Regions from separate parts of the Clostridium amazonense genome, predicted to be linked through region 1. Evidence: riboswitches for the same ligand, from Rfam matches in the RefSeq annotation. Region 1 holds a riboswitch; the other holds the start of a gene.
What was found. Region 1 has a riboswitch for cobalamin ahead of AC07E4_RS11565 (ABC transporter substrate-binding protein). Riboswitches for the same ligand answer to the same signal wherever they lie in the genome.
Positions count from the first base shown of each region.

Region 2: linked by a shared signal. The riboswitch ahead of AC07E4_RS02370 (cobyric acid synthase) and the one ahead of AC07E4_RS11565 (ABC transporter substrate-binding protein) in region 1 are both predicted to bind cobalamin.

Region 1 is NZ_JBWKMH010000025.1:93,206-109,110, reverse strand. It holds gene AC07E4_RS11570 (lysostaphin resistance A-like protein) at 1,431-2,246, shown strand; cobalamin riboswitch at 2,298-2,481, shown strand; gene AC07E4_RS11565 (ABC transporter substrate-binding protein) at 2,747-3,808, shown strand; gene AC07E4_RS11560 (CGGC domain-containing protein) at 4,195-4,533, shown strand; gene AC07E4_RS11555 (TIGR04076 family protein) at 5,242-5,589, shown strand; gene AC07E4_RS11550 (class I SAM-dependent methyltransferase) at 5,808-6,689, shown strand; gene AC07E4_RS11545 (DUF5412 family protein) at 7,002-7,361, shown strand; gene AC07E4_RS11540 (hypothetical protein) at 7,689-7,967, shown strand; gene AC07E4_RS11535 (S66 family peptidase) at 8,610-9,611, shown strand; gene AC07E4_RS11530 (spore coat protein) at 9,908-10,198, opposite strand; gene AC07E4_RS11525 (hypothetical protein) at 10,205-10,420, opposite strand; gene AC07E4_RS11520 (hypothetical protein) at 10,808-11,722, shown strand; gene AC07E4_RS11515 (serine hydrolase domain-containing protein) at 12,007-13,035, shown strand; gene AC07E4_RS11510 (acyltransferase) at 13,425-14,084, shown strand; gene AC07E4_RS11505 (NUDIX hydrolase) at 14,300-14,827, shown strand; gene AC07E4_RS11500 (histidine phosphatase family protein) at 15,213-15,773, shown strand; gene AC07E4_RS11495 (HAD family hydrolase) at 15,835-15,905, shown strand, end outside.
Region 2 is NZ_JBWKMH010000005.1:22,799-41,440, forward strand. It holds gene AC07E4_RS02360 (GNAT family N-acetyltransferase) at 304-825, shown strand; gene yfcE (phosphodiesterase) at 879-1,421, shown strand; cobalamin riboswitch at 1,849-2,032, shown strand; gene AC07E4_RS02370 (cobyric acid synthase) at 2,227-3,726, shown strand; gene cbiB (adenosylcobinamide-phosphate synthase CbiB) at 3,773-4,789, shown strand; gene AC07E4_RS02380 (pyridoxal phosphate-dependent aminotransferase) at 4,820-5,911, shown strand; gene AC07E4_RS02385 (NAD(P)-dependent oxidoreductase) at 5,927-6,559, shown strand; gene hemC (hydroxymethylbilane synthase) at 6,528-7,409, shown strand; gene cobA (uroporphyrinogen-III C-methyltransferase) at 7,422-8,885, shown strand; gene hemB (porphobilinogen synthase) at 8,952-9,920, shown strand; gene AC07E4_RS02405 (cobyrinate a,c-diamide synthase) at 9,932-11,257, shown strand; gene AC07E4_RS02410 (precorrin-8X methylmutase) at 11,305-11,931, shown strand; gene cbiD (cobalt-precorrin-5B (C(1))-methyltransferase CbiD) at 11,935-13,029, shown strand; gene cbiE (precorrin-6y C5,15-methyltransferase (decarboxylating) subunit CbiE) at 13,033-13,632, shown strand; gene cbiT (precorrin-6Y C5,15-methyltransferase (decarboxylating) subunit CbiT) at 13,664-14,230, shown strand; gene AC07E4_RS02430 (cobalt-factor II C(20)-methyltransferase) at 14,269-14,952, shown strand; gene cobM (precorrin-4 C(11)-methyltransferase) at 15,058-15,834, shown strand; gene cbiG (cobalt-precorrin 5A hydrolase) at 15,815-16,804, shown strand; gene cobJ (precorrin-3B C(17)-methyltransferase) at 16,823-17,545, shown strand; gene AC07E4_RS02450 (cobalt-precorrin-6A reductase) at 17,664-18,437, shown strand; gene AC07E4_RS02455 (ECF transporter S component) at 18,552-18,642, shown strand, end outside.

The DNA of each region.
Region 1 (15,905 bases):
ACTAATTTAAATAATTCCTGTTCCTTGATGAAAGAAAAAAGCTTTTCAATTGATAAATTTGTTATTTTGAATTCGAACTGGAACCCTATATAGGGTTCCAAGCTGAAAAATACAATTATTTAAACATCATATAAAAATTAGTCGATATGTATTTCTATTCTTAAATGTAATTACTACATTTGTAGGAGAGAATTCATTCTTGTAAAACATTATTAGAATGTATTATTTTTAAGTATTTATATCCAAATCAAAGACCGCCAAGGTTAAAACCTCAGCTACGAAGGTGTTATATTTTTATTTACTTCTATTCTTAAATGTAATTACTACATTTGTAGGTGAGAATTCATTCTTGCAAAACGTTAATTTCCAAATTTCACTACTTCAACTTAATTTATAATCTATTTGGGACTGACTTTGCTTGTTTATGTAAATATGTTATTTAAAAAGGAAGTTTACTATAAATAAGTAATTAGCCTATAATAGGTCCGTCCCTCTTGTTGATTAATATATTTTAAAATTTGAAACAATGAAATCTAGCAAGGATACATTACCGCCAAGGTTAAAACCTCAGCTACGAAGGTGTTATAGTTTTTATTTACTTCTATTCTTAAATGTAATTACTACATTTGTAGGCGAGAATTCATTCTTACAAAACGTTATTGGGAGATATTATTTTTAAGTATTTATCCAAATAAAAGACCACTAATTGCAATGAATTAATTAACCATGAAATAGTGTATTTTATAATTTTACATTTTCAATTTTCAACTTTCAATTAAAAATTGTAGGCGAGGTTTCAACCTTGCAAAACGTTATTACAAGATATTATTTTGAATTTGAATTTGCAATGCTATAGGGATTTAATTCCTTAAGTAAGTATGATTTTAATCCGTATCTAAACTATAATAACTATAATGTTTTTGTTATTATTAATTCTATTTATAGAATTAATATATAAATCTTTAGATTTATATAAATAATAAAATAACGAAGTTATTTTATTTAAATATATATTAAATATATATTTAGCTAAGGAGTTTAATCCAATAGTACATGTAAAAAAATCCTTACTGTTGGATAAAAAAACTATGTTGTTGGATTTAAATTCTATACTCAATGAATTAAAATCCAATTTGTATGAAATAAAACTTATGCCATATGAAAATTTACGAATATAATTTGAGTAAGAAAAGCCACTTAAATTCTTATAAAAAATAGTATTAACATTTAGATTAAAAAACATAATAAAACCTCCAAATAAAGTACTCCAATCTTTATATAGGTAAAAAACTGAGAAAACAACAAATGAAAAGTGAGAATTTAAAGAAAATTTACAATTGGAAATTAATTTTAAGTTTAAATATATAAAATTAAAAAATAAATGGTAATAAAGGTAAAATAATTAGTATTATCTAAGGGGGAAAAATTTAATGAAGAAAAAATTAGCAATGGTAGGAAAAATAATTGGGTTTATACTCATATATTTTGCAGCTCAATTTATATTTTCTATGATATTTTCAATTTCGTATACTGTAACGCATATGGGGATGGAAGAAGCAAAGCTTGCTGAAATTATAATGGAAAATCAATATATACTTTCAGGTGGAGGTGCAATATTAACACTTTTAATATTTGCATTAATACTAAGAGGAAAAGAAAAGAATTTATGGCAAAGATGTAGATTTAAAAAACTAAACAAGAATGAGCTTTTAAAAAGTATTCTTCTAATATTAGCATTGAATTTCTTTACGTTAGCTTTTGTCCATATATTCGGAGATAAATTCGAGAGCTATAAAAGTGTATCCGAAGGCATAGTTAATGCAAGAACATCTATTTTTTCAATGTTGGTGATTTTAGTAATAGCACCAGTATTTGAGGAAATATTTTTTAGAGGCATAATATTTAATGAATTAAAAAGTAATATGAATGTTGTTTTGGCATTATTGATACAAGGTATACTATTTGGTATATTCCATGGAAACATTTTACAAGCTATATATGCATCTCTATTAGGAATAGTATTGGGCGTAATTTATATGTGGACGGGTTCTATATGGTCCAATATATTGGGGCATTTTTTATATAATATACTTGGATCAACATTAGTTCCGATGCTTATGGAGGTTACTCCGAAGCTTGCGTATTTATATCTTGGGTTAGGATTTATAGTAACAATAATCATGTTAATAAATATTGTTAAAGAGTATAAACAAAAAAAGTCAAGTGAAAAAAGCATATTATTTTAGTGTAATATATTCCATTTTGTTATAATTGACAAACTTTTCTTGAAATGATATCTTTATAAAGAAATATTGAGTGCTTATTTTAATAAGGTAATAGGGAATTAGGTGTAAATCCTAAACGATCCGGTCACTGTAAAAGGTTGGTAGATTCATAAAATAGTCATTGCAATTATTGTGAGAAGGCATGATTCTACAATGAACTTTAAGTCAGGAAACCTGCTCAGTATTTATTGTTGGTATCTTCCGCAGAAAGTAACCACTTAATATAAAGCAAAATTGTTATAGTTAACTTATGAAGAAATCATTCAAAAGAGTGAATAAAGAATAATATGTAAAGTTAGAATTATCATTTTATGAAATTAAGTTCGTAATTAATAAGCTTAAAATTAATGTGTTTATTATTGAAATTTAGAGTGTCTGCGGCTATTGCAGTCACTTTTTTATTGTGTATAAATTTGTAAACAATATCTGCGGTGATATAATATAAAAAAAGGGGAAAAGAGATGAAGAGAAAAGCATTAGCGTTATTATTAATAGGTGTAATGTGCTTAACTACAGCATGCTCACAAGGTAATAACAAAACACAAGAAAATAGTGATACATCAAAAACAGTATCAGCATCTGAAACGGAAAAAGGAGATAAAAAGTCTCAAAACTATCCGTTAAAGATTAGCACTTTTAACTATGCAAAAGAGCCAGTTGAAGAAACATTTGAAAAAGCGCCAGAAAGAGTTATTACAGCATGGCAAAATTCAGCAGAAACAATGCTTGCATTGGGACTTGAAGATAGAATCGTTTCAACTATTGGAGTAAAAGAGGAAGATATAGCACCTTCATTAAAGGAAGCATATAAAAAGATTAAAGATAAAGAATTTAATGATTTTACAGACACGAATGTTGCAATGACTAAAGAAAAGGCAGTTATGTTAAAACCAGATTTTATTTTAGCTTGGAAATCAACTTTTTCTGATAAGTCATTAGGCGATGTAGATTATTGGCATGAAAATAATGTAAATACATATATGGCATTAAACTCAAATGACATAAGTGAAAAAAGAACAGTAGAAAATGAATATGAAGATATTATGACAGTAGGAAAAATATTCGATGTAGAAGACAAAGCAAAAGCTTTAGTTGATGATATGAAAAAAACTGTAGAAAAAGTTACAAAAGCTACAGACGGTAAAGAAAAACAAAAAGTAATTGTGCTTAGCTCAGGAAAAGATAATATACGTATATACGATAAAAATAACTTAGCTGGAGATATGGTAACAAAAATGGGCGGTGAGCTTATGGAAACAGGTCCTAAAATAAGTGCTGAAGACCTTGTAACATTAAATCCAGATGTGATATTTACAGTACACATGGAAGGCTATGGAGAAGGAGCAGGAAGCAAAGCTTTAGCTGAAATAATGGACAATCCCGTTTATGGAAGTTTAAATGCAGTAAAAAATAAAAAAGTATTTCCACTTAGATTAAGTGAAGTATACACTAGTGGAATTCGTACAATTGATGGATTAAATGCAATTGGTGAAGCACTTTATCCAGAATTATATAAAAAGTAAAATAGGATTTTAAACATAGGAATCTAAGTTGGAAAATGCAATTACTATTATTTAAGTTGATAAAGAGCAATTTAAAGTGTTGTATAAAATTAACAATTAACGATGGGTAATTGACAATGAAGGATAAAACTAAAAGCTCATTTTTTAAAAATCAATTTAAAAAATGATTTGTAGAACAAATTAATTGAAGATTATATAAAAACGCGGTTTTTATATATTTCTATTTTAAATATTAGGAATTAAATGAATAATATTAACCATAACTGTCAATTCTCAACTGATTCCAAGCATGATAATAGAATAAACTATAACATTAGTAGTGTCATTTGATAAAAAGATTACTTTTAATTTGGAATCCTATAATATATTTGTAAGGGGTATAAAAAATGAAAAAGATAGCAATGTTAAATTGTCTAAAAGCTAATGAAGTATGCACAGGAGCAGCTTGTTTTAAAGCTTTTAACTTAAAACAAAAACATTTTGAAATGTATAAAGATGAAGAAATAGAATTAGCAGCATATATGCGTTGTAATGGATGTGGTAAAGAACCATCTAAAGATGAAGGAATGATTGAAAAGATTGAACGTCTAAGAAAAGAAGGAGTAGAAGTAGTGCATGTTGGAGTTTGTACTCAAAATGGTGCAGGTGAAGAATGCAAAACAATCACTGAAATTGCTTCTATGCTAGAAGAAAAAGGAATAAAAGTTATAAGAGGAACACACTAAAATCTAATATAAACATTTTCAACATATCAACATACTAAGGGGGAAGAAATTCCCCCTATTTCTATTATGTTTCCTTTGTAGCTAAGACTTCAATCTTGGCGGACTATTATGTGGATATAAAAGAATAAATAGTATATATAAAAGACAACGTTATACAAGAATGAATTCTCGTCTACAAAGGTTGGGTGATCTTATTTAATTATCCTCTTAGCTGAGACTTCAGTTTTAGTGGCTTTGGATATTGGAATACATTTCATAAAATAATATATGAAAATAATTCTTTACAAGGTTGAAACCTCGCCTACTTTATTAATTGAAAGTTGAAAATTGAAGATTGAAAATTATAAAATATGATGTTTCATATTTAATCTATACACTGTAGCTGAGGTTTTAACCTTGGCGGATTATGGTGTGCATGAAAAATAAGAAGTAAGATATACAAAAGATATTAAGTAAGAATAAATTCTCATCTACAAAGGGTGGGTGATCATATTTATTTGTCTTCGTAGCTGAGACTTTAGTCTTGGCGGATTTAAATACGTACCTGCTCTTAAGTGATAACTGTTTAAATAATATATACATTAAAAAAAGGAATTAAAGAATAAGTTATTTACAAAATATGTTATAATTAATTCGTAATAAACAAAGTATATTAATCAAAATTATTTGTATGATAAATAAAGATAAATAGGAGATTGGAGATTAATTATGAAAAAATGGTATGATGAGGAGTATGAATTTGAAATTGAGGTAACGGGGTTTCTTCGTAGTGACCATACAGAGAACTATTGCCGAAACGGAGAGGAAGTAGGCGATAAATATACATGCACATATGGTTGTCCTGTAAATATGAATGGACAAGGTATTTGTTCAAAGGTCATGATGATTATGTTTCCAATCATGGAGGCTATCAGAAGTGGTGGAGATTTAGAAAACATAGGTGGAAATAGCAAATATAGCAAGGATATTGTATGTCCAGATGGTTGTGTTATATTTAGATTGACAGCAAAGAAACTTGGAAATGAAAATTTTTATAAGGGTAAATTTTTTGATTAGTTTTGACTTTTATTACATCCAGTTTGAAAATAATTTGAAATGTATAAAATCCAATTTATCAAGTAATTTAAAATTAAATATAAAATAATAGGCTTTAATATTGCAATATTCAGACAAATAAAATTGTTATATGTAAATATTATTATATGATTATAGAAAAATTGATGAAGGAATATTTAATTGTTAAACAAATTAAAATTTGCAATGGAGGGATAAAAATGTCTGGAACTGATTGGAACACCCATTTAGAATATTTAAGAGAGTCAAGAAAGAGATGGATTAACCTTGATTATGTAGAGTTCTTAGTAGAGAAAGTTTGGCGCATAGACAAGCCTGTCAGAGTGGCAGATTTTGCTTGTGGTCTTGGATATTTGGGAAGCATATTAATGCCAATTTTACCTAATGGAAGTACCTATACTGGATTTGATAATGCAGATACTTTACTTAAAGAAGCAAAGCAGATATTTAAGGAAGCTGATTATGAAACTAATTTTAGTAAGTGCGATTTAATTAATGAGGATATTAATGGAAAATATGATATAGTTATTTGTCAAGCATTTTTGATGCATTTACCTGAACCAGAAAAAATGATTAAGAAAATGATAGATGTCACTATTGATGGAGGACTCATTATTTGTATAGATAATAATTGGAATGTATGTAATGCAGCAATGTATATAGATGGGTTGGATGTTGATGGAAAATGTAATTTAGGATTATTGTCTAAATTGTGGAAAAATGAAAAAGAAGTGTATGGAAGTGACAAATGTATAGGTACAAAATTACCAGCTATGATGCAAAAACTTGGACTGAAAAATGTTTCCATGAGATTAAATGATTGTGTAAGGTTTATCAATCCTTATGGAAATAAGGACGAATATAAAAAACAGTTAGAAACTTTTTATGCTGATGGCTGGGGACATGAAATAGGTGATGAGAGTGAGTTTGTAAAATCTCTCTGTAACAGAGGGCTTACAGAGGAAGAAGCTCATTATCAATATAGGTGTGAAAAAGAAATCAATGATTATGTTAGAGAGATGGGTGAGAACTTAATGGCATTAACTGTTCCACCAATGTTTATTTCATTTGGAACAAAGTAATAATAGATAAATTTCAATTTATTAAGTAATTTAAAATTAAATATAAAATTGCATTATGAGTAAAAGGTGACATATGAACAATGTGAAATAATTCAACAAATAGTAATTTGTATATGAGTTAAAAAATAAGAGATAAAAGTGAAGAGTTAAGGTGGAAATCCTAAAGGATTTTTTAAAAATATATTCAAATTCAGCTTTGCTGAATTTATTCATTAACTTTTCACTCTTCACTCTTACCTCTTCACTTCTTGTTAAATTCCAATTTGGCAGTAGGATTTTTTATAAAAGAATTGGAGGATATATGTGAAGAAAATGAAAAAAAGTATAATAATAATATTTTTAAGTATTGCAATTATTGCCGGTGGAATATCATATGATGTCTATTGGGCATTTTACAATATACAAAGAATAAATGGACAAGAATATATTACGGAATCAACTTCTCCAAACGGAAAATATACTGTGACTGCTTACTTAAACGATGGTGGAGCTACAACAGGTTATGCTGTTTTAGGGATGTTAAAGAACAACAATAGTGGTAAAACTAAAAATATATATTTGCAGTATCATTGTGAAAAAGCAGATATATCATGGATTAATGATGAAACTATAAAAATAAATGGAATACAATTAAATGTAAAAAATGAAATCTATGATTACAGAAGAGAATAATATTAAGATTATATAAATAGAGAAAATGGTATAGGAGTGTAAATATGGGAAGGAAAGAAAAAAATTAAGGGGATTTTATTTGATTCAGGACGTGTTTTAAATCAATATAGTACAGGGCATTGGTTTCTTTTACCAAATTTTTTTTGAATATGTAGATAAAAGAAAATATAATGCAATAGATAAATAAAATATAAAACAATACATTAAAATATACTAAGAAAACAACAACAAATTCATTATGTACTTTAAATATAAAATTACATCATGATCAAATATAAAATTAAAATCTTATCTAATTAATTTATAATGGTATGTATAGGAGGTATTATGGGAGATAGTAGCCATATGAGCAGTCAAAAACAAACAAATGAAAAAGCAATATCTATTTTGAGTAATATTTGTTCTATAAGTATTATAATGTTGGCATGTATGCAAATTTTAGGTATTTGGAAAAATGCTATAAATGTAATGGAACCATTGTGGGGTGTTTTACTATTAATTCAAACTGTTCATAATTGGAAAAAGAATAGAGCAGTTGCTAAAATGAGTCTATGTGCAACAATACTTATTTTTTTAGTCGTAATTTTTAGATTTATAAATAGCTAAATTTATAAGTAAAATAAATATAATTTATTGAAAAACTTTTTAATTCTAATATTTTATTAGAAATACTATGGAAGAAGGAACTTTTGCCTACAAAGATTGGGTGATCATATTTATTTGTCTTCTTAGCCGAGACTTCAGTCTTGGTGTTTTTTTATGGAAATACATTTAAAAAATGATATATGAATTTAACGTTATGCAAGGTTGAAACCTCGCCTACAATTTTAAATTGAAAGTTGAAAATGGAGAATTATAAAATACATTAATTGAAATCATTATTTATAATAAATATTTAATTAATACACCGTAGCCGAGACTTCAGTCTTGGTGTTTTTTATATGGGAATACATTTAAAAAATGATATATGAAATAACGTTATGCAAGCTTGAAACCTCGCCTACAAATTTTGGCTTTTGATTAGATTTTCTTCGTAGCTGAGGTTTTAACCTTGGCGGACTATTATGTAGATGTAAAATAATAAAGTTGGTTATAAAATTTATTAAATCAATTAATTATAAGATAATCTTAAGTAAAGAATATTTTTACTAGATATATATAAACTTGACAGTGAGTTATTTTAGGTTGAAAATAATTGTATTATAATCTAATAAATGAGAAATAGTATAATTAGAAGGAGACATAATAATGATTAGATTGGAAAAGTTAAAGATTGGAGATTCAATAGGAATTTTCTCACCATCAACACCAATAACGTATTTTTGTCCTAAGCGATTTGAGAGAGCTAAAAGTTATTTAAGAGAAAAAGGTTTTAATATTATAGAAGGTAATCTTACAGGTAAATGTGATTTTTATAGGTCCGGTAGTATTAAAGAACGAGCTGAAGAGTTAAATGAGTTAATTAGAAACCCAAAAATAAAATGTATTATGGCTACAATTGGAGGAATGAATTCAAATTCACTTCTTCCATATATAGATTATGAAGCCTTTAAAAGAAACCCTAAAATTATAATAGGTTATTCAGATGTAACAGCAATTTTACTTGGTATTTATGCACAAACGGGAATAAATACATATTATGGACCCGCGTTAGTTGCATCATTTGGTGAACTAATACCATTTGTGGATGGCACATACAATTATTTTAAAGAGATTCTTATAGAGGATACAGATTTTCCATATACTTATGAGATACCTTCATATTGGACAGATGAATATATAGATTGGGAATTACAAGATAGGTGTAAAGAAAGAAGAGATAATAGCTGGATAACAGTTAATGAAGGTAAAGTAAGTGGAAGGGTGATAGGTGGAAATCTAAACACAATGCAAGGTATATGGGGGAGCAAGTATATGCCAGAAGTAAAAGAAGGAGACATTTTATTTATCGAAGATTCCTTAAAAGATATTTCAGATATAGAAAGAAGTTTTTCTCTTTTAAAAATTAACGGTATATTTGATAAAATCTCAGGAATAATACTTGGAAAACATGAATTATTTGATGACAAGAAAACTGGTAGAAAACCATATGAGGTTTTATTAGAAGTTTTAGAGGGTAAAAGCATACCTTTTATCGCAGAATTTGATTGTTGTCATACACATCCAATGGTTACATTGCCTATAGGCTGCCAGATTGAACTTAACGCAACAGAAAAGAAAATATCTATTATAAAAGATTGGCTAAAATAGCATAAAACTTTACAATTACAAAAACTAAAATATAAATCTGATGAAGATATGTTATAGTTAATTATATATTGGTGTATAACATTATTTATCTAATGATACAAATATAGAACTTTAATACCACATTATTTAAAAGTGAATATGTGGTATTTTTTTATCTCTTAATATGATTAAAATGTTGTGTAAGTTTTAAACTTTAGATTAAAAACAACGTTATCTTAAAATTGAATAATACAATTTAAAAAAGTAAGAATAAAAAACAAAGAGTCAAAATGACCCTTTGCAATAAATTTCATCTATTAGACTGTTGTTTCAGATTTACTTACAATTTCTGATAATTGTTGAGTAGGGGGATTATATGGTTTAGCCCAACCCTTATTTACTGTTAGTTCAGTAAGTGCTGAATGACCACCAACTACTTGATTAAGACTAGCTGAGTAAAGCGCTCTTAATTCTGGTGTTGTGCTTACCATTGTTGCATTTAGATAGGCATCAGCACCACTTTTAGCAGAAGCAAGCATAGTTCCAGCTATAACTTCATCATTTATATTAGTAGTGTTTTGAATAATATTACTTAAAATAACTGACATTATATTTTACCTCCTATAATTTGTTGTGATTTGATTTTCATTAATAAATTGTTGTATTCCCTTAATTCTACCTTCAGTTGCCAATATACTTGCTTCTGCTTGCTTTTTCAATTCAGCATCTGTTATAAGTGTTTGCATTGCCTCTGAAACTGCTAGGGCATCATTCTCAAACTTTAACAATGTAGTTAATGAAAGAACTTCACCTTCTGTTAAATTTCGCATATTAATATCTCCATTTCTTATTTTATATAGTTATTCTTGCATTAGTATATGTAATTTATATTTTATTAAACGTAAAATTTATATTAAAAAAATACATAAAAGTAAATTATAGTTGAATGAATCATAAAAAATATAACATAGTTAAGATGTATGATATGTAAGTTTAACACAATATATAAGATTGAATAATAAAGTAAATTAAGTAGGTAATGAAATGTATAAATAGATGTTTTTGATGATGGATTTACAATTGAAAATGAATAATGATTTATTTACAAAATATGTTATAATTAATAAATCATAGTAAAATTATGTTAATTAAAAATTAGCTATATGAGAAATGAGGATAAATAGAGATTTGAAAACTAATTTAAAAGGAGGAAAGTGATGGATTATTATACACGTGCAAAAAGATTTATATTAAAGAATTCAAGACCACTTGATATGGCAAGATGGAACTACTTATTTGAAAATGGAAGTAAGGAAGACGTTATTAGTGTTTTAAAGACATACCAAAATATTGATGGTGGATTTGCAAGTGCACTTGAACCTGATTGTTGGAATACTAATTCAACACCTTTGCAAACTTGGGCAGCAACTCAGATTATTAAAGAAATTAATTTAGATGATAAAACTCATCCAATAATAAAAGGAATTTTAAATTATTTATCATCTAATAATGAATTTGATGGACATAGATGGAATGGGTTAAATACAGTGGTAACAAATGATAATTATCCTCATGCGCCTTGGTGGTCTTATAGCACAAAGCAAGAATTAACATATAATCCTACGGCTAGTTTAATAGGTTTTATATTGAAATATGCAAAAAAAGATACTGCTATATATAAGTTAGCATGTGAGTTATCAAAAGAAGCTTATAATTACTTTAAAAAGAATTTCCCTTTAGAATCTATGCATGAAAGTGCTTGTTTTATAGAATTATACAATTATATGAAAGAATGCTCTATTTTAAATTTAGTAAATATGGAGGAATTTAAAGAATTATTACAAAAACAAATTAAGCAAGTTATAACATACGACACTAAAATATGGAACACTGATTATATATGTAGACCATCATTATTCATAAATAGTAAATCAAGTGATTTCTATTTAGAAAACAAGGATATATGTGACTTTGAATATGAATTTATTTTAAAGACTCAAAATCATGATGGTTCTTGGAAAGTTACATGGGAGTGGAATGATTATCTTGAACAATGGGCTATAAGTAAAAATTGGTGGAAGTCAGATATTATTATAAAAAATATTAAGTACATTAGGGAATTTGACTTATAAAATATAATTTATTAAGTAACTTAAAATTAGATATAAAATAATATATTGAAATATCAAAATATTCATTAAATTCATTAGGAGTATGAAGTAGTAAAATTAAAGAAAACGTGTGGGATATTAACTAATAAGTCATTTGAAATATATGAAGGGTTAGATAATCATTTAAATGGATAAAGTATTAGAAGTTTTGAGTAGGTTAAGAAAAGGACAAGTTAAAAATAATTTATACTAAATTGAAGATTATACAATTTAGTTGAGGGTATATTGTAAAAAATAAAAAGGGGATGAGAGATGATATGAAAATGATAGATGAATTTATAGCTAATTATACAAAAAATAAAAGTGAGGCTCCTGGGTTTTCATTGGCAGTAATGAAGGACGGAAGAACTGTATATAACAAGTCTTATGGATTCAGAAGCATGGAAGATAAAACTGAAATAACGGAGGATACATGTTTTTATATTGCATCACTTGCAAAGAGCTTTACAGCTGCAGCAATAATGTTATTATATGAACAATCTAAACTGGATTTAAATGATAATATTAATAAGTATTTTAAAGACTTACCACAGCATTATGATGACGTGAAAATTATTAATATAGTTAATCATACTTCAGGTATAAAAGATTATTTTACTGTTTATGAAAATAATAATAAAAGCACTGATAATATGACTAATGCTGATGTGTATGATTTTATACTTAGAGAAAAAGAACTGGAATATCCATGTAACAGCAGGTTTGGCTACTCTAATACTGCTTATGTATTATTGGCATTATTGATAGAAAAATTATCAGGTCAATCTTTTTCAGATTTTCTAGAGCATAACTTCTTTAAACCTTTAGGAATGAAGAATACCTTTGTATTTACAGAGAAAACTCAAGCTATTCCTAATAGGGCTTATGGATATAAAAAAGAAGGGGATAAATTTTGTGACTTTGATTATTGTGGATTGACTACAGGAGATGGCGGTATATATTCAACCATTAATGATTTAAAGCTATGGATGGCAGCTTTTGAAAATGAAAGTATTTTTAATAAAGATATTATTGATAAAATCTTTACTTCAAACAAGTTAAATGATGGATCTAGAGGAAAGTATGGATTTGGATGGTTTATTTTAGAAAAAGACAATGTGAAGGTTCCTTTTCATTCAGGGCAGTATAATGGATTTACTAATATAATATTAAAAGTACCTGAAGAAAAAGTTTCTATAATAATATTGACTAATTATTATGAAGAATGTTGGCAAAGCATATTTAAGAATTGTACTGGATTTGCTATGGAAACAAAAGAAATTGGTAGCAAGTAAATAGGGCGTAAGTACCTTATTAAAGTAAACAATCATAAAAGAGATAAGTCTATTTTTACGTATATGAAAATAAAAAAAATAATTAAGAGGAAATTAGTTTACATTTTTTAGCGTTTTGGATATGTAATAATAGCTTTAGAAAATAGAGATAACCAAGATAATAGAAATATTGGTGACTTATTTTTTTATGTTGTTATGAGCTTCAGGATATTAAATATCTTGAAGCCGTACAACTTTTAATTTTTAACTCCGTGTTGAATTAAAATTTATTAAGTAACTTAAAATTAGATACAAAAAATATATTTAAATATCGAAATATTCATAAAAATTACCACGTTAGTTATAACATGGAGGGTGACTATATTTTAATTATTTAGAGGAGGATTATAATGAAAGTTTCTGTAAATGAACTATTAAACATTGAAGAATTAGATGCAAGAGCCATATTTGAAGGGGTTAAGTATCCTTGGGAAGCTCTTACAGAAATTAAGGATTTCATTTTTCAATACGCAAAAAATCTGCCAAGCGATTTTGAAAGAATAAAGGAATTTGTATGGGTTGGCAAAGGTACTACTATAGAAAAAAATGTTATTATAAAAGGTCCAGCCATTATTGGTTACAATTGCCAAATCAGACATTCGGCGTACATTAGAGACAATGTTATCATTGGTAATGATGTTGTAATTGGAAACTCAAGTGAAATTAAAAATTCAATTCTCTTTAATAAAGTGCAGGTGCCCCATTACAATTATGTTGGCGATTCAATATTAGGATATAAATCTCATTTGGGGGCAGGTGCAATAACATCTAATTTAAAATCTGATGGAACATTAGTAAAAGTAAAATATGAAAAAGATATTATTGAAACTGGTTTAAGAAAATTTGGTGCAATTGTAGGCGATTTAGCTGAAGTAGGATGTAACTCAGTTTTAAACCCAGGGACAATAATAGGAAAAGATAGTATTGTTTACCCATTAAGTTCTGTAAGAGGTTATATTCCAGAGAAGAGTATTTTAAAAAGTACTGGTGAAATTGTACATAGAAAATAAAGTCAACGAACCAGAATATCGTATTAATTCATAGTGTACTTATATTGTGACCTAATTACTAAAGCTAGAAATATGAGCAATGCTCTTTAAAAATTGAATAATATAGTATTTGTAAAATATGTTATAATTTATTCATAATAATAAGATAAAGTGAAATAAAAACTATTTGTATGAAATATACAAATAAATAGTGATTTATAGGAGTACTGTATTGTATGGAAATGATTGATATTTATGATGAATTAGGTCAAAAATGTGGTAAGACAGAGGAAAAATGTGAGGCTCATAAAAAAGCATTTATTCACAAAGGTGTTTGTGTATGGATTATTAATTCTAAGGATGAGATACTACTACAAACTCGAAATGATCAAGTTATGTTCCCAAATATGATGGATATTTCATTTTCAGGTCATATCCAAGCCGGTGAAACATCTGTAGAAGCAGCTATACGAGAGGGAAAAGAAGAACTTGGTATTGATTTAGAAATAGATAAACTCCAGTATCTTTTTTCCTGTCGAGAGTATGGTGAGGTTGATGGATATATTGAAAATGAAATAGATGATGTGTTCATTTATAGAAAGGATATTCTTTTAGATGAATACTCTTTCTACGATAATGAAGTAAAAGAGGTATCGTATGTTTCAATTGAAAAATTTAAGAGAATGGTAGAAAAACATTCCGCTATGCTTATGCCTTACAAAACACATTATATTTTTTTACTAACAGCTTTGGATAGGTGGTAAATTTAGTATATTACATAGAGTTTATTTTGTACTTACCATGACAAACTCAAATTTGTTAATGAACTTAAAAATATAAAATATTATATAAAAGTATCACATATTTATTTTGAATATGTGATATTTTTTATTTTAAATATTTTTAAAAATAGTGTATAAAAATGGTAAATAGTATACGATTTTCTTGCAATCTAAATCTTTTATATTAAGAAAAAATGAAGCAATCTAATTCTATATGTATGAGTTAAGTAAAAAAATTTAAAAGGTAATTTTGGAAATTAAAATAAAGGTGATTCTAAGAGTATGTAGAAAAAATATAATTAAGGATGTTTTGTTTTAAATAATAAGAAATGGGAATATATTTAAGTGTGAAAGGGGATAAATTAATATGAAAGTAGTCTTTATAAGGCATGGTGAACCTAATTATTTACCATGTGATGAAAGAGGATTTGTTGGACAAGGTAGGGATTTGGCTCCATTAACTATATCAGGTATACAACAAGCAGAAGATGTTTCTAAAAATTTAGATTTATATAGTTGTGAGCTTATTGTTTCATCTCCATACACAAGAGCACTACAAACAGCAGCTATTATTTCTAGAAATACAGGTATAAGAATAGAAGTAGAAGTAGATTTACATGAATGGTGTCCAGACAAAACATATCAATATAAGACTTCTAAACAATCACTTGAGATTCATCAAGATTTTTGGAAGTGTAAGGGTATGTATCCAGATGGAGAGAAGAGAAATTGGGAAACAATTAATGAAATTATAGAAAGAGTTATTCCTATCTTAAATAAATATCTTGAAAAGGGATTTAATAAAATTATGATTATTGCACATGGTGGAATTATTAGAAGATTTATAGGACAAGCAAATATAAATTATTGCACACCATATACTATTGATTACTATATGGGATACCCATGTGTAGATTGGGTTGATTAAATATTAATTAAAAAAAATAGAGATAAATAGAAAGTTTTATGAGTGTAAGGAGAAGTTTTGTATGATAAAAGCAGTAATTTTTGATATGTATGAAACATTAATAACTCTTTTTCAAAGCCCACTATATTTTGG
Region 2 (18,642 bases), on a different contig from region 1:
TAGTTTTAAATTTTAAGTTTAATTCAAAAATTAGAAAAATATATTGAAAAATTAACTAATAAATAAAAAATAATTTATTTGTTTTTGTATTTTAAATTAAGATATAAATATTTATGATATAATTAATTATATGTAAAAATATAGTAAAAACAATAAAGTATAAAAGGTTTATATAGAGATTACGATATTTTAAGTAAAGAAGATGAACTAATACTTTATAATCACCATAGCTTATTAAGAGTCTACATGACATAAAGTTCCATAACTAAAATTATCTAAATTTTTAATAAATGGGGTGAAAGTATGATAAATAAAATTATCAAAAAAGGAAAAAATGTTTATATAAAAAAACCAAAATTTAATGAGCTTAACTATATAAAAACTTTATGGAATGATAAAGAAACCATGGGTGATGTTGGTGGAGTTATAAATTTTGATGAGGAAAGATGGATATCATGGTATGAGAGAATGATATATCCAGGTGACAATAAGAATTTTTACACCCTTATATATAATTTTCAAGACATGCCTGTAGGGGAAGTTAGTTTTCATGGGTATGATGATGAATTAAAAAGTGCAGACTTAAATGTAAAAATACAAAGTAATTTTAGGCGAAGAGGATATGGAGTTGAAGCAATAAATTTAATATTAGATTATTACTTCAATGAATTTGGTGGAGAAGTTATTTTTGACAATGTAATGAATATAAAAGGAATTGAAGCACTAAAAAAAGTAGGATTTTCAATAGTAGAAGAAAAAGAAAATGAAGTTTTATTTAGAATGACTAAAGAAGAATTTAATGCAATGAAAATAGATAAAAGTTAGAAAAATATAGTATTATTCTATTAGTTAAACTTATGAAAAGGAGAATTGAAGGAATGAAATTATTTTTTATGTCAGATATTCATGGATCATTAAAATACGCAAAATTAGGAGTAGATGCATTTATAAAAGAGAATGCTGATTATATGGTTATTTTAGGAGATGTTTTATATCATGGCCCAAGAAATCCATTGCCAGAAGAATATAATCCAAAAGAAGTTGCAAATCTTATAAATAAATATAAAAATAAAATTATAGGTGTAAGAGGAAATTGCGATGCAGATGTAGACCAAATGCTTTTAGAATATCCTTGCATGATGGATTACAATGTGATTCTAGCTGATAATAAGAGAGTGTTTATAACACATGGGCACATATACAGTGAAAAAAATATGCTGAACATAGCTGAAGGCGATGTATTAATATACGGACATACTCATATACCAGTAGCTAAAAAGGAAAATGATATTTATGTAATCAATCCAGGTTCAATATCTTATCCAAAAGAAAATAATCCGCATAGCTATGGAATATTAGAAGACAATGTTTTTTATATAAAAGATATATGTGGTAATGTAATAAAATCTATAGAACTTTAAAAATTTAAGGTATAGTACTAAAATTAATAATTAACGATAAAACTGAAGTATCAGTTTTAAAAATAAATCTTTATAATAATTTGTGGAACAAATTAGTTAAAAACTATGATTAGTAAGAATACTATAATGGGGAATTTATTCTCCAAAATAAACTTTTTATGGATAAATATTATATTAATTTTATTTGAAACACAAATAAAACATTGTAGCGAGGATTTCAATCCCCGGGGATATCCACCATCATTGTTAATTGATAAATGTTAATTGTTAATTGGTTTCAATCATGATAATAAAATAAACTGTAAGATTAATATTATCATTTGATAAAGATGTGATTTAAAATTTGATATTGGAACCCTATAGTGTGTTACTTGACAGGTTTTCCATTTAATTTTATAATCAAAACGTAAATAATTAAAATAATAACAATGTAATATTGTGTTTAGGTGCTTATACATAAGTGAAAAGGGAATATGGTTAAATTCCATAGCAGCCCCCGCTACTGTAATTGATGACGAGTCTTAAAAAACCACTTATTTTGAGATAAATAGGGAAGGATAAGACAAGGATGACTCATGAGCCAGGAGACCTGCCTAAATTAGAAAAGCTTTCGGAGGGAAAGAACTATTTAGTATATAATTTATTTAATTATACAAATAGATATGCCCTTTATGGCATATCTATTTATTTTATGCAAAATATTGAAAATGCATTTTAAATTTTCAATATTTATACTAAATTTAGTGTATTTAAAATTTAAATACTAAAAATAGAAAATTCTCAGTATTAGAAAGGATGTTTAATCATGGCAAAAATAATGGTTCAAGGAACGGCATCTTCCGTTGGAAAAAGCATATTAGTAACAGCACTTTGTAGAATATTAACTCAAGATGGATATAAGGTATGTCCATATAAATCTCAGAATATGTCTTTAAATTCATACATAACTTTAGATGGTAAAGAAATGGGACGAGCACAAGTCCTTCAAGCATATGCATGTGGATTAGAACCAGAAGCATATATGAATCCAATACTTTTAAAGCCAACTAGTGACAAAAAATGTCAAATAATAGTTAATGGTGAAGTTTATGGAAATAGTACTGCGATGGAATATCATAATATGAAACTTCAATTTAGAGATATGTTAAAAAGAGATTTTGAAAAATTAGAAAAAGAGTTTGATGTTATAGTTATGGAGGGGGCAGGTAGTCCAGCAGAAATAAATTTAAGAGATAGAGATATAGTTAATATGGGAATGGCAGAACTTGTAGATGCCCCAGTATTATTAGTTGGAGATATAGATAAAGGTGGAGTATTTGCATCATTAGTTGGAACTTTAGTGCTTTTAAAAGATGATGAAAAAGAAAGAGTAAAAGGTACAATTATAAATAAATTCAGAGGTGATGTGGATATACTAAAACCAGGTATAGATATGCTTGAAGATATATCTAAAAAAGATTGTATAGGCGTTGTACCACATTTTAGATTAGCTTTAGAAGATGAAGATGGAGCTGTTGAGTTAAATAAAGAAATAACAGACAAAATAGATATAGCAGTTATAAAATTACCTAGAATATCAAATTTTACAGATATAGATGCTTTAAAAATTGAGGAAGATGTATCAGTAAGATTTATAGAGTCTGTAGATGATTTTAAAAATCCAGATTTACTAATTATACCAGGAAGTAAAAACACAATAGAAGATTTAAATGCTCTAAAAAAGAGTGGGCTTTTTGATAGAATAAAAGAATATAGCAAAACTGGTGAAGTTGTAGGAATTTGTGGTGGATATCAGATGTTAGGTAAAAAAATTAATGATCCTAACAGAGTAGAAAGTGAAAACCTACAAACAGAGGGATTAGGTCTTTTAGATGTTGAAACTACTTTTGAAGATAAAAAAGTTACAACTAGAGTTGAAGGACATGTAATAGATAAGAATAATTTTATAACAGATAGAGAAAAAATAAATGTATATGGATATGAAATACATATGGGCGTTACAAAATTAGGTGAAAATGCAAATCCTTTATTTGAAATAACAAGTGAGAATGAAGAGAAATGTAGTCATGTAGATGGTGTTATAAATAATGAGAAAAATGTTATAGGTACATATTTACATGGAGTTTTTGATAATGTAGATTTTAGAGAAGTTATAGTAAATAAATTAAGAAGTAAAAAAGGAATAGAATGTAAAGAATCTTCTACATATGAAAATTTAAGAGAAGAAGAATTAAATAAATTAGCAGATATAGTTCGTGCATCTTTAGATATGGAAAAAGTATATAAAATTATGGGACTAAAATAATGTCCTAGTTATAGTTAGGTGTGATATTTTGTTTAATTTTAATTTAATGAATAATATTATTTATGTATTTGTAGCCATGATTATAGACTTTATATTAGGTGATCCTAATTGGCTACCTCATCCAATAATATATATAGGAAAACTTATAAGTAAAATAGAAAAGAAATTTAGAGATAAATATGGTAACAATGAAAAATTGAAAAGAGCTGGAGGAATTATGGTTATAATAGTATGTTTAGTGACTTACTTTATACCATATATACTCCTAAGATTTGCACTTATAAGTAGGCCAATTTTTCATATATTAAATGTATTAATAATCTGGACTACACTTGCAGCAAAAAGTTTAGATAAAGCGGCTATGGAAGTATATTATTCTTTGCAAAAAGATGATATAGATGATGCAAGAATTAAGCTTTCATATATAGTTGGAAGAGATACTAGTGGACTTTCTAAGCATGAAATAATAAGAGCAGATATAGAAACAGTTGCGGAAAATGCTTCAGATGGAATAATTGCACCTATATTTTATGCATTAATTGGTGGTGCACCACTTGCAATGATGTATAAAGGTGTAAATACTATGGATTCTATGGTTGGATACTTAAATGAAAAGTATAAGAATATAGGATTCTTCCCAGCAAAGGTAGATGATGTATTTAATTTTATACCTGCAAGATTAACAGGGCTTCTTATGTGTTTATGTGCTTTTGTTGTTAAGGGAAATATAATTAAGAGTTTTAAAATTATGATTAGAGATAGAAAAAATCATAAAAGTCCTAATTGTGCTTACCCAGAAGCAGCAACAGCAGGAGCATTGAAGATTCAACTTGGTGGAACAAATGTATATTTTGGAGAAGTTGTTTATAAACCAACTATTGGAGATAATATAAATGAGTTAACAGAAGAACATATAAAAAAATCAGTAAAGCTTATGTATGCAAGTGAAGTATTATTAGTTCTTATAATGGTTATTGTACTAATTTCAATATATGCATATATGATTTATTTAATAATGGAGCTTTTTAGATTAAAGTCTAAATATGTTATGAATTTATTTTAAATAATAATTTCAAAGATTGAGGTGGTGTTTTTGAAACACGGAGGAGATATTTATAGTGATGGAATACTAAAGGGCAAAACATTAATAGATTTTAGTTCTAATATAAACCCTTTAGGTGTTCCTAAAAGTTTTAGTGAGCATATAGAAGAAGCTGTATCAATGCTTACAGTTTATCCAGATATAAAGTATAGAGCTTTAAAAAGTAATATAAAAGAGTATCTAGATAAATCTTATAGTTATTTTGGACAAAATGAAAGAAAATTTGGATTTAATGATAAAAACATATTACTTGGTAATGGTGCATCGGAAATTTTGGATTTAGCAATAAAATCATTAAAATCAATAACTATTGTGGTTCCTTCTTTTGTTGAGTATGAAGATAATGCAAGAAAGCATGGAGTAACTTTAAAATATTCATATTTAAAAGAAAACTTTAATTATGATTATGAAGATATATTAGAAAAAGTAAAAACTACAGAGGGATTGATTATAGGAAATCCTAATAATCCTAATGGATGTAAAATTGATAAAGAAAAATTTAAAGCTATATTAGATTATTGTGAAGAAAATAAAAAAATTATTTTAATAGATGAAGCATTTATTGAGTTTACACTGGATATAAATAATAGCTTTATAGATCTTGTTAATGATTATAATTGTTTATTCATAGTAAGAGCAATAACAAAATTTTATGGGCTTCCAGGAGTAAGATTTGGATTTGGAATAACAAAAAATGAAAAAATCATTGATTATTTTAATTTAATGCAAAATCCTTGGAATGTAAATTGCTTTGCAGAAGTGGCTGTAAAGTATTCATTAAAAGACATAGAATACATAAAACAATCTATAAATTGGATAAGAGTTCAGAGAGAGATGATGCTTAATGAATTAAAAAATATTAAATTTATAGATAAAGTATATAATACATATGGAAACTATATACTTATTAAACTTAGAGATATTAATTGTAATGAATTATATGAAAAATTAAAAGAACAAGAAATAATAATTAGAAAATGTGATAATTATAAAGGTTTAGATAATAAATTTATAAGAGTCGCTATAAAAGATGAAAATTTAAACTTAAAATTAATAGATGCACTAAAAAGCATAAAAATGTAATAAAAGGTGTTTTGTATGAATGATGAATTGAGCTTTATATCAGTAAAATCAAATAAGTTAAAAGTACTTATTATAGGTGGAGGAAAGGCTGGTTTTATAAAGGCTAAGTCTTTCCTAAATAAAGGTGCATGTGTAAAAGTAATATCACAAGAATTTTGCAGTGAATTTAAAAGTTTATTAGAATATGAAAGACTTTCACTATCTAGTGAAATGTATAGTGAAAGTTTGATAAATCAATGTCATATAGTAGTTATTGCTACCAGTGATAAAAACTTAAACGATACAATAAGGAATCATTGTGAAAAAACTTATAAAATCTATATAGATACTACGGAAGTAGAGAAAAGTCTTTGTATAACTCCAACAATGGGAGAAAGCAAAAATATAGTATTTGCACTTCATACTAAAGGGAAAAGTCCAAAAACATCTGTTTTTGTAAGAGATATTATGAGCGAGAGTTTAATGAAATATGATGATTATGTAGAGTTTTCTTTGAAAGTACGAAATTCAATGGATGATATGAAGAAAAAAATAGAAGTCATGAATTTTATAAGCACAAAAGATTTTTTATACTTTTTTAATAAAGGATATGGAGAAAAAATTTTAAAATTATTTTATGGAGGTCTTAGCCTTGAAGATAGCAACTAGAAAAAGTAAATTAGCACAAGTTCAAACAGAGTATGTAATGGAACTTGTAGAGAAAACTCATAATGTAAAGTGTGAAAAAGTATTAACAGATACTTTAGGAGATAAAAGATTAGATGTAACACTTGATAAAATAGGGGGCAAGGGACTTTTTATAAAAGAGCTTGAAGTTCTAATGCTTGAAGGAAAAGCGGATGCAGCTGTGCATAGTATGAAAGATATGCCTTATGAATTGCCAGAAGGGTTTATAATAGCAGCAAGTCCAATACGTGAAGATGTTAGAGATGCATTTGTTTCATTAAATGGAGTTAAGTTTAATGAGTTAAAAAATGGAGCTAAAATAGGAACAAGTAGTAGAAGAAGAGCTACTCAATTGAAGGCATTAAGACCTGATTTAGAAATTGTTCCAATAAGAGGAAATGTTCAAACAAGACTTGATAAAATAGAGAAAGAAAATTTAGATGGAATTATATTAGCAGCAGCTGGATTAAAAAGACTTGGCATGGAATGCATAATAACTAACTATTTTGATGTTAGAGAAATAGTTCCAGCTATAGCACAAGGTGCATTAGGAATAGAGGTTCATGAAACACTTAAAAACAAAGAAGTATTTACATCATTAAATGATGAAAGAACTAGAATATGTGTAGATGCTGAAAGAAGTTTTATGAAAGCATTAAAGGGTGATTGTCATTCAACAATAGGTGCATATGCTGAAATAAAAGATGATAATATGAATATCATTGGAATATATGAAGTAAATGGGAAACTTGTAAAAAAAGAAGTTAATGGGAAAGTAGAAGATAATATAAAATTAGGAGAGGAACTTGCCTCTTTAATATTAAATTCATAGGAGGAAGTTTATATGAGCAAAGTATATTTAATTGGTGCAGGTCCAGGACATGAAGAACTTATAACGTTAAGAGCTGTAAATGTGCTTAAAAATTGTACAGCTATAATGTATGACAGACTTTGTGGAGAAGGTTTTTTACAATATGTAAATAGCAATGCTGAAATTTATTATTGTGGAAAAGAGCCAGGATGTCATTATAAGAGTCAAGAAGAAATAAACAATATGCTAGTTAAACTTGCAAAAGAAGGACATATTGTTGGAAGAGTAAAAGGTGGAGATCCATATGTTTTTGGAAGAGGTGGAGAAGAAGCACTTTCTTTATTAGAGGAAAACATAGAATTTGAAGTTGTACCAGGGGTAACATCACCTATATCAGTTTTAAATTATGGTGGAATTCCAGTAACGCATAGAGGAATTGCAAGAGGATTTCATATTTTTACAGCAAAAAGCAAAGATAATATGGACTTAGACTTTTCAGTTATATCCAAGCTAAAAGGAACTTTAATTTTTATGATGGGTTTTGAAAAGTTAGAATTAATAACTAAAAGCTTAATTGAAAATGGAATGGATGAGACTACACCTTGTGGAGTAGTTATGAGGGGAACAACATCAAAGCAAAAAAAAGCAATTGGAACATTAAAGGATATAAAGGAAAAAGCTATAGAAGGTGGACTTTCTAATCCTAGTATAATAGTTGTTGGTGATGTTGTTAAGTTCAATGATAAGTTAAATTGGTTTGAAAATAAACCTTTATTTGGCAAAAATATTTGTGTAACAAGAACGAAAGAACAAAGCAAAGAAATAAGAGCAAAACTTGTTGACTTAGGTGCTGAAGTTACAGAAATAAATTCTATAAAGATAAAGCCAACTGGAGAGAATTTAGATCAATATGTAGAAAAATTACCACATTATGATTACATAGTTATAACAAGTGCAAATGCAGCAAAGGTATTCTTTGAACATTTAATAGAAAAAGAAATTGATATAAGAAATATAAAAGCTAAGTTTGTTACAATAGGACCAGCAAGTGATAAAAAAGTAAGACAGTATGGTGTAATTCCTGTGTTATGTGCTAAAGAATATGTAGCTGAAAAACTATTTGAACAAATGAAGGATATCATAAAACCAAATGATAAGATACTTCTTCCAAGATCTAAAAAAGCAAGAAACTTTTTAGTAGAAGCTTTAGAAGATAAGGGATGTATAGTTGATGAATGTCATATATATGAACCAGAAGTTGGTGACAACTTAGGTGTAAATAGATTTTCAGAGTGTGATGCGGTAATATTTACTAGCCCAAGTACAGTAGAAAATATGATAAAGCTAACTAGTGTAGAGGATATAAAAAAGAAAACAGTGGTATCTATAGGACCAATAACTTCTATAAAGCTTAATGAAAATGAAATAGATCATATAGTATGTGATGAAAGTAGCAACGAAGGCTTAATAAATAAACTTATTGAATTATATAATTAAAATATAGAACGAAGAATTAAATGGAAAAACTTAAGAAGTAAGAAAGATTTATAAGGGGTGTTTTTTATGTTAACAGGATTAAGAAGACTAAGAGAAAATGATGCAATAAGATCAATGGTGAGAGAAACTATATTAAATACAAATGATTTTATATTCCCTATTTTTGTTGTTGAGGGAGAAAATATAAAAGAGGAAATATCATCTTTAAAAGGAAACTATCACTGGTCATTAGATAGATTACCAGAAGTTATAGAAGATGTAAAAAAAGCAAAAGTAAGAGGAGTTATAGTGTTTGGATTACCAGATCATAAAGATGAAGTTGGAACTTCTGCTTTTGAAGAAAATGGTATAGTTCAAAAAGCTGTTAGAAAAATAAAAGAATTAGATAAAAATTTATTTGTAATAACAGATGTTTGTATGTGTCAATATACTAGTCATGGACATTGTGGAATTATAGAAGGTGAAAGAGTTGTTAATGATAAGTCAGTAGAAGTAATAGCTAGAATTGCATTATCACATGCAAAAGCAGGTGCTGACATGGTTGCTCCTTCAGATATGATGGATGGAAGAATTGGGGCAATAAGAGATATTTTAGATGAAAATGGATATGATTATGTTTCAATAATGGCATATAGTGCTAAGTATTGTTCAGCTATGTATGGTCCATTTAGAGCAGCAGCTAATTCAGCTCCACAATTTGGCGATAGAAAAACTTATCAAATGGATCCAGCAAATGGTCGTGAAGCATTAAGAGAAATAGAAGCAGACATTGTTGAAGGTGCTGATATTATAATGGTAAAACCAGCAATGATATATTTAGATGTAGTTAAAGCAGCATATGATATGTTTAATATTCCAATAGCAGCTTACAATGTAAGTGGTGAATATGCAATGATAAAATGTGCTAGTGAAAATGGCTTATTAGATGAAAGAGCAGCAGCGCTTGAGATGTTAACATCTATAAAAAGAGCTGGAGCAAAATTAATAATAACATACTATGCATTACAAGCATCAGAATGGCTAAATGAAAATTAGAGAGTGAAGATATGAAAGGTATAGTTATATCATCTAATTGTAGTGGTGGCGGAAAAACCACCACTACTCTTGGAATAATGAAAGCATTAATGAAAAAAGGGTACGATGTCCAAGGATATAAGGTTGGACCAGATTACATAGACCCAGCATTCCATTCACATATTACTAAAAAATCTAGTAGAAATCTAGATTTATTCTTAATGGGTGAACAGGGAGTAAAATCTGCATTTTCAAGGGGAAATGGAGATGTTGCAGTTGTTGAAGGCGTTATGGGAATTTTTGATGGTAAAGGAATTGATAGTAAGTACTCAACAGCACATGTAGCTGAAGTATTAGATTTACCAATTATTTTAATATTAAGTCCTAAAGCACAAAGTGCAACATTAGCAGCTGAAATTCAAGGAATATTAAATTATAAAGATGATTTTGTAAAAAAACCTAATATAAAAGGTGTAATTTTAAATAACATATCACCAGCATATTATAATCTTTTAAAAGAAATTATAGAAAAAAACTGTCATATTAAAGTTTATGGATATATACCAAAAGATGAGGAATTATCTTTAGAATCTAGACATTTAGGTTTAGTACAGTGCAGTGAAATTAATGATATAGATTTTAAAATAGAAAAATGTAGTAATCATATATTAGAAAATATAGATATAGATGAATTAATAAGTGATTTTAAAGAAACTGCTAAATATGAGGATAAATTTCATATAGAAAATAGAAGTATGAAAATTGCTATTGCAAAAGATGAGGCCTTTAGTTTCTATTATAAAGAAAACTTAGAACTTCTATCTGAAATTGGAGAAATTATTTACTTTAGTCCATTAAAAGACAAAGAATTACCAGAAAATATAGATTTTCTATATTTAGGTGGTGGATATCCAGAAGTTTTTGCAAAAGAACTTTCAAGTAATGAAAGTATGAGGTTATCCATAAAGAATGCATTAGATAATGGCTTAAAATGCTATGCTGAATGTGGAGGGCTTATGTATCTTACAGAGGGCATAGAAGATTTAAATGGTAACATTTGTGAAATGGTAGGATTTTTTAATGGAAAAAGTATAATGACTAAAAGACTTCAGAATTTTGGATATTGTACAAATTATATAGATGAAATTAATGGAAGCATTAATGGACATGAATTTCATAAATCTAAAGTTGAACTTAATGAAAATACAATATATAACATTAAAAAAGAAACTTATAATGGAACAATCAAAGAGTGGAAATGTGGATATAAAAAAAATAACACATTAGGTGGATATTGTCACATACATTTCTTTTCTAATATTGCATTTTTGAATTTTTTAATGGATAATAATAATTAGTTAATAAGAATTATACGAAATAATTTCATACAAAGGGAGAATAAAAAATGATTGATTATGTAAAAAGCCCTATGGGAATAGAAGAAAAAAGTTTAGAAATAATTGAAAGTGAAATGGCTCCACATAATTTTGATGAGGCGGAGTTAAAAGTAGTAAAAAGAGTTATACATACAACAGCAGATTTTGATTACCAAAACATAATACATTTTAGTGAAGATGCTATAGAAAAAGCTAAAGAAATATTAAAAAAAGGTGTAACAATATATACAGACACTAACATGGCTCTTTCAGGAATAAGCAAGCCTTCATTAAAAAAATTAGGATGTGACGTTCAATGTTTTGTTGCTAGAGAAGACGTTGCAAAAGAAGCTAAAGAAAGAGCTATAACAAGATCTATGGCTGGTGTTGAAAAAGCTGTAGAAGAAGGCGTAGAATTTTTCGTGTTTGGAAATGCACCAACTGCAATCTATAGACTTTTAGAACTTGTAGAAGAAGGAAAAGCTAAACCTAAGTTTGTAGTAGGAGCACCAGTAGGATTTGTAGGAGCTAAAGAAAGTAAAGAACTTTTAGAAAAGTATGATATACCAATGATAACAATAAGAGGAAGAAAAGGTGGAAGTACTGTAGCTGCTGCAATAATGAATGCGATTATGTATATGATGGTACAAAGATAAAAAATGTTAGATTTATATGTAGAAGCAAACGGAAAAAAATTAAGATGTGGATATACTACAGGATCTTGTGCAACAGCAGCAGCAAAAGCAGCTACAATAATGTTATATGATGAACATAAAACACCATTAAAAAGTATAGGTATAGAAACACCAAAAGGCATTGATTTAAATTTGGAAATACATGATGTAGTATTTGGTGAAGATTATGTAGAATGCTCTGTAATTAAAGATGGTGGCGATGACATAGATATAACAAATGGAATAAAAATTTTTGCAAGGGCTACTAAAAAGGAAAATGGTTATACTTTAAAAGGTGGAAAAGGCGTAGGAACTGTAATGGGAGAAGGTCTTTACATAAAAAAAGGAGAACCAGCTATAAATCCTGTTCCAAGAGCAATGATAGAAAGTCAAGTTAAAAGAGTACTTAAAGAAAATTGTGGTGTTGAAATAACTATATTTATACCTAATGGTGAAGAGATAGCCAAAAAAACTTTTAATCCAAGACTTAATATTGTTGGTGGAATATCAGTTTTGGGAACTACTGGAATAGTTATGCCAATGTCAGAAGAAGCGCTTATAGAATCAGTAAAACTTGAGATTAATCAAAAAGTTGAAAGTGGTAGCAAAGAACTTATATTATTATTTGGAAATATGGGTGAAGACTTTGCTAAAAAATATAACTTACCTACAAAAGATATGGTGATTATATCAAACTTTGTAGGTAAGGCACTGGAATGTGTAGTTTCTAAAAAAATAAAAAAAGTAACTATAGTAGGACACATAGGTAAACTTTGTAAAGTAGCTAGTGGTGCATTTAATACACATAGTAGAGTTTGTGATGTTAGACTTGAAACATTAGCCTTAGAACTTGCACTTATGGGATATGACACAGAACTTGTTAGAAAAGTTTACAGTGAAAAAACTACTGAAGGAGCTGTGGAACTTTTAGGTGATGGTTTTGAAGAATTATATGAAAATATAGGAAGAAAAGTTATAGAGCGAATGAAAATATTCACTTATGGTGAATTAGAAGTTGATGCAATTATGTATTCAATGAAAAGAGGGATATTATTTAGCTCTATAGAGGAAAGAAGGTAAGGTATGGTTTATATTGTAGGATTAGGTCCAGGACATAGTGATTATATATTGCCTATAGCAAAAAAAACTATGGAAAATAGCGAGATAATTTTAGGATTTAATAGAGCAATTGAAAGTATAGAACATATACATGGAGAAAAATTACCTTTAAATAGTTTAACTTCTATTTTAGATTATATAGAAAAAAATAAGAATAAAGAAATATCAATAATAGCTTCAGGAGATCCATGTTTTTATGGAATTACAAATTATATAAAGAAAAATTTTACTGGCAATATAGAGGTAATACCAGGAATAAGTTCTTTTCAATATTTTATGAGTAAGCTTTGTAAAATTTGGAATGGAATTCATTTAGGAAGTTTACATGGAAGAGAAGAAGAATTTTTAGATACTATAAAAAGAGGGCAAAGTGGAGTGTTTCTAACAGATAAAAACAACTCTCCAAGTAATCTTTGTAAATTATTATATGATAACAATTTAGAATGTACTGTTTATGTAGGAGAAAACTTATCTTATCCTGATGAAGTTATAACAAAGGGAACACCAGAAGAGCTTAAAGATAGAGAATTTAGTGGAATTGCAGTAATATATGTAGAAATTTAGAAAAGTAAAATATAAGAAGAGTGGTGAAAAAATGAGATTTATAAAAGATGAAGAATTTATTCGTGGTAATTGTCCTATGACAAAAGAAGAAGTAAGAGTTTTAAGTATAAGTAAAATGGAAATAGATGAAAACTCAAGAGTATTAGATGTTGGAGCAGGAACTGGTTCTATATCAATACAGATGAGTAAAATTTGTACAAACGGTGAAGTTGTATCTATTGAAATGGATGAAGATGCAATAGACACAACTAAAAAAAATATGGAAAAATTTAATGTTAACAATATGACATTAATTGAAAAAGAAGCATTAGAAGCATTAGAAGATGTAAGCGGAACTTTTGATGGAATTTTCATAGGGGGAAGCGGCGGAAATATAAATGAAATTATAGAAGAATATGGAAAGATGCTAAAGCTTAATGGAAAAATCATATTAACATTTATAACTATAGGAAACTTATATAATGCTATAGAAACATTAAAAAGCTTAGGTTATAAAATAGATGTATGCCAAGTAGCAGTATCAAAAACTAAAGGAAAATCTATGATGCTTATAGCAGCAAATCCAATATTTATTATTACAGCAGAGAAAATACAATAATTAAAAAAGAGATAAAACAGATAATTTGGAGGAAAAGTATGAATAATTTAGGAACTTTATATGGAATAGGTGTAGGACCAGGTGGAGAAGAACTTTTAACATTAAAAGCTGTTAAAACTATAGAGAAATGTGATGTTATTATAGCACCAAGTGCTATGAATGGTGGAGTGAGTATAGCTTATGAAACTTGCAAAAATTTTATAAGAGAAGATCAAGAAGTAATTATAAGTCACTTTCCAATGGGAAAACCAGATAAAGAAGAAAAAGTTTTTGATGCATTTAAAACAATAGAAGGATATTTACATGATGGTAAAGATGTTGCATTTTTAACTATAGGAGATGCATTTGTATATAGTACATATATATATCTATTAAAATATATTAAAGAACAAAACTATAAAACAGAAACAGTACCAGGAATAACATCTTTCTGTGCTAGTGCATCTGTAGCAGATAAAATACTTGTAATAGGTGATGAACCACTACTTATAGTTCCAGGATGTAGATTAGATGCAATAAAAGATGAAAAGTACATAGTTATAATGAAATTCTATAATCAAGAAGAAAAAGTATTAAACTACTTAGACGAAAATAAATTTGATTATGTATGTGTACAAAGAGCATATAGAGAAGGCGAAAAGATATTATCAACTAGAGAAGAAATTCTTGCAAATAAAGACTATATGTCACTTATAATAGCACATAGAAACAGTGAATTTTAATAAATAAATTATTTCATTGAAAGTGTAGATTATATATTAGAATTATTATTTAAATGAGAAAAGTTAACTAAAGACTTAGTTAAACAATTTGGAGGTAACAAAGTTATGGAAAATAATATTTATTTTATAGGTGCAGGTCCTGGAGAGCCAGATTTAATTACAGTAAAAGGTAGAAAAGTTTTAGAACAAGCAGACGTTATAATATTTGCAGGTTCACTTGTAAGCAAAGAGCATTTTGAATATTGCAAAGAAAATGTTGAAATACATAATTCAGCATCAATGACACTAGATGAAGTTATTGAGGTTATAAAGAAGTCTCATTCAGAAGGAAAAAAAATAGTTAGATTACATACAGGAGATCCTGCTATATATGGAGCTATAAAAGAACAAATGGATGAACTTGATAAATTAAATATAGGTTATGAAGTAATTCCAGGAGTAAGTTCATTTACAGCAGCTGCAGCAGCTATAAAAAAAGAATTTACACTTCCAAGTGTTTCACAAACAGTAATACTTACAAGAATGGAAGGAAGAACTCCAGTTCCAGAAAAAGAAGATTTAGAAAGACTTGCAGGCATAGGAGCATCAATGGCATTATTCTTATCCGTTGGAATGATTGATAAAGTAGTTAGCAAGTTAAGAAAAGGATACGGAAGAAATGTGCCTGTAGCAGTTATACAAAGAGCTACTTGGGGTGACCAAAAATATGTTATTGGAACTTTAGATGACATAGCAGAAAAAGTAAAAGAAGCTAACATAACAAAAACAGCACAAATTTTAGTTGGAGATTTCATAGATTGCGATTATGAGAAAAGTTTACTTTATGACAAGAGCTTTTCACATGAATATAGAGTGGCAAAAGATGAAAATAGCAATAATTAGTGTAACAAAAAATGGCGATAGTAATTCTTTAGTATTAAAAGAAAAATTACAAGAGTTTAGTGAGAATATAAAAATATATTTTAAATCTGAAGTAAAAACTTTAGGATTAAATAATGTATGCAAAGAAGCAATGACATCTTATGAGGCAGTAATATTTATAAGTTCTACAGGAATAGCAGTAAGAGGAATAGCTCCTTTTATAAAAAGTAAGGATAAAGATCCAGCAGTAGTTGTTGTTGATAATTCTTCAAAGTATGCAATAAGTCTTTTAAGTGGACATTTAGGTGGGGCTAATGAGCTAACAGCTTTAGTGTCAGAAACATTAGGAGCAGAAGCTATAATAACTACAGCTACAGATAACTTAAATATTAAAGCACCAGATTTATTTGCAAAAGAAAACAACTTAATTATAGATAGTTTAAAAGATTGCAAAGACATTGCTGCACTTTTAGTAGAAGGAAAAAAAGTTGCCTTTTATGACGAAGATAATAAATTAGATATACCTAAGGGATATAGAGATTCTTTAGAGGGTGTAGATGGAGTAATGTATGTTACAAATAAACTTAATTTAAATACTTCTAAAAAAACATTAAAGCTTATAAGAAAAAATATAGTTTTAGGTATTGGATGTAGAAAAGATTATGATGAAGATACTATGGAGAAAACTGTATTTGAAGTTTTAGAGAAATATAACTTAGATATAAGAAGTGTAAAAGTTATTGGAACCGTGGAAATAAAAGCAGAAGAAAAGGCTATATTAAGGTTACAAAAAAGATTAAGCTGTGATTTAAATATATTTTCCATAGATGATATAAGAAAAGTAGAACATAAATATGAAGGCAGCGATTTTGTACGAAAAACTATTGGTGTAGGATCAGTATGTGAACCTTCAGTAGAATTAAGTGGAGCAGAAATACTTATAGATAAACTAAAGTTAAATGGAATGACTTTATGTATAGGAAAATTATAAAATTTGGAGGAAGAAATAATGGGAAAATTATATGTAGTAGGAATTGGTCCAGGCGGACTTGATTATATGACTTTAAAAGCAAAAAAAGTAATAGAAGAAGTAGATGTTGTTGTTGGATATACAAAGTATTTAGAAATGATAAAACCACTTCTAGAAAATAAGGAAGTTTTTGCAACTGGTATGCGTGGAGAAGAAGATAGATGTAGAAAAGCACTAGAAATTGCAAAAGGCAAAACTGTTGCAGTTGTAAGTACTGGAGATGCAGGAATATATGGAATGGCAGGACTTATTTTGCAGCTTCAAAATAAAGATGAAGTAGAAGTTGAAATAATACCAGGAGTTACAGCTTCAAGTGCAGCTGCATCTATAATAGGAGCACCACTTATGCATGATAACTGCAATATTAGTTTAAGTGATTTATTAACTCCATATGATTTAATAAAGAAAAGAATAAAATTAGCAGCTGAAGGAGATTTTATAATTTCTCTTTATAATCCTAAAAGTAATGGTAGACCTCATTATTTAAAAGAAGCTATAGAAATTATAAAAGAATATAGAAATGAGGACACTCCAATAGCAGTAGTAAAACATGCATTAAGAGATGGCCAAGAAGTAAACTTATATAAATTAGGTAACTTTACTGATGAAAAAGTAGATATGATGTCTATAGTAATAATCGGAAACACTAACAGTTTCTATAAAGGTGATAAATTCATAACACCAAGAGGATATCACGTTTAAATAGGAGATTTAAACTATTGTACAAAAATTAACAATTAACAATGAACAACGAACATCATTGTTAATTGTCAATTTTCAATTGTCAACTGGTTCCAAATATGAAGGGTTGGTGGTTTAAGTGATAGGTCTTATTTTAGGTACAAGTGAAGGTAAGGTTATAGTAGAAAAGCTTAATAAGTATACTGATGATTTGTTTTTGTCTGTAGCTAGTAGTTATGGTGGAGAGTTACTTCAAAATTATAAGTATAAAGCGTTAAATGAAAAGCCTTTGACAAAAGATGAATTAAAGGAAACTTTAAAAAAGAATAATGTTCATACACTTGTAGATGCATCACATCCATATGCTTTAGAAATTACTAAAAATGCTATGGAAGTTTGTAGTGAATTAAATATAAATTATATTAGATTTGAAAGAAAGTCTATAGTAGAAGATTATATTCATTTAGAAAATGTAGTAGAAGTTGAAAATTATGAAGCTTTATATGATGTATTAAAGAATATAGAAGGCTGTATTTTAAATACTGCAGGAAGTAGAAATATAGATAAAATATTAAATTTAAATCTAGAAAATAGGATAATTCATAGAGTACTACCAACACTAAAAGTAATTACAGAATGTGAAGAAAAAGGTGTAAAAGTAGAAGATATAATAGGAATGAAGGGACCTTTTTCTAAGGAGCTTAATTTAAGCTTTATAGATGAGTTTAAAGTTTCAGCAATACTACTAAAAGATAGTGGAGTAAATGGTGGAACTATTGAAAAGTTAGAAGCAGCAAAAGAAAGAGATATTTTGTCTATAGTAATAGGTAGAAATAAAACTAATTATAAAGTTGTGTTTAACAATGAAGAAGAATTAGTGAATTATATAGTTAAATCCTATTTGAATATATAATTTATAAAATGAAGTTTAAGATTAGAGTACAGTTTATTAAATTACTGTAGAGGAGGTTTTAACCTCTGAATTTGATGTAGTTAAAGTCACAGTTACGAAGGAAGGAAATTTTAGATGAAGGATAACAAAACTAAAAAGTTAGTAATGATGGCAATGTTTATTGCAATAAGTTTTATTGGTGCAAATATTAAAATATTTGGAGGAA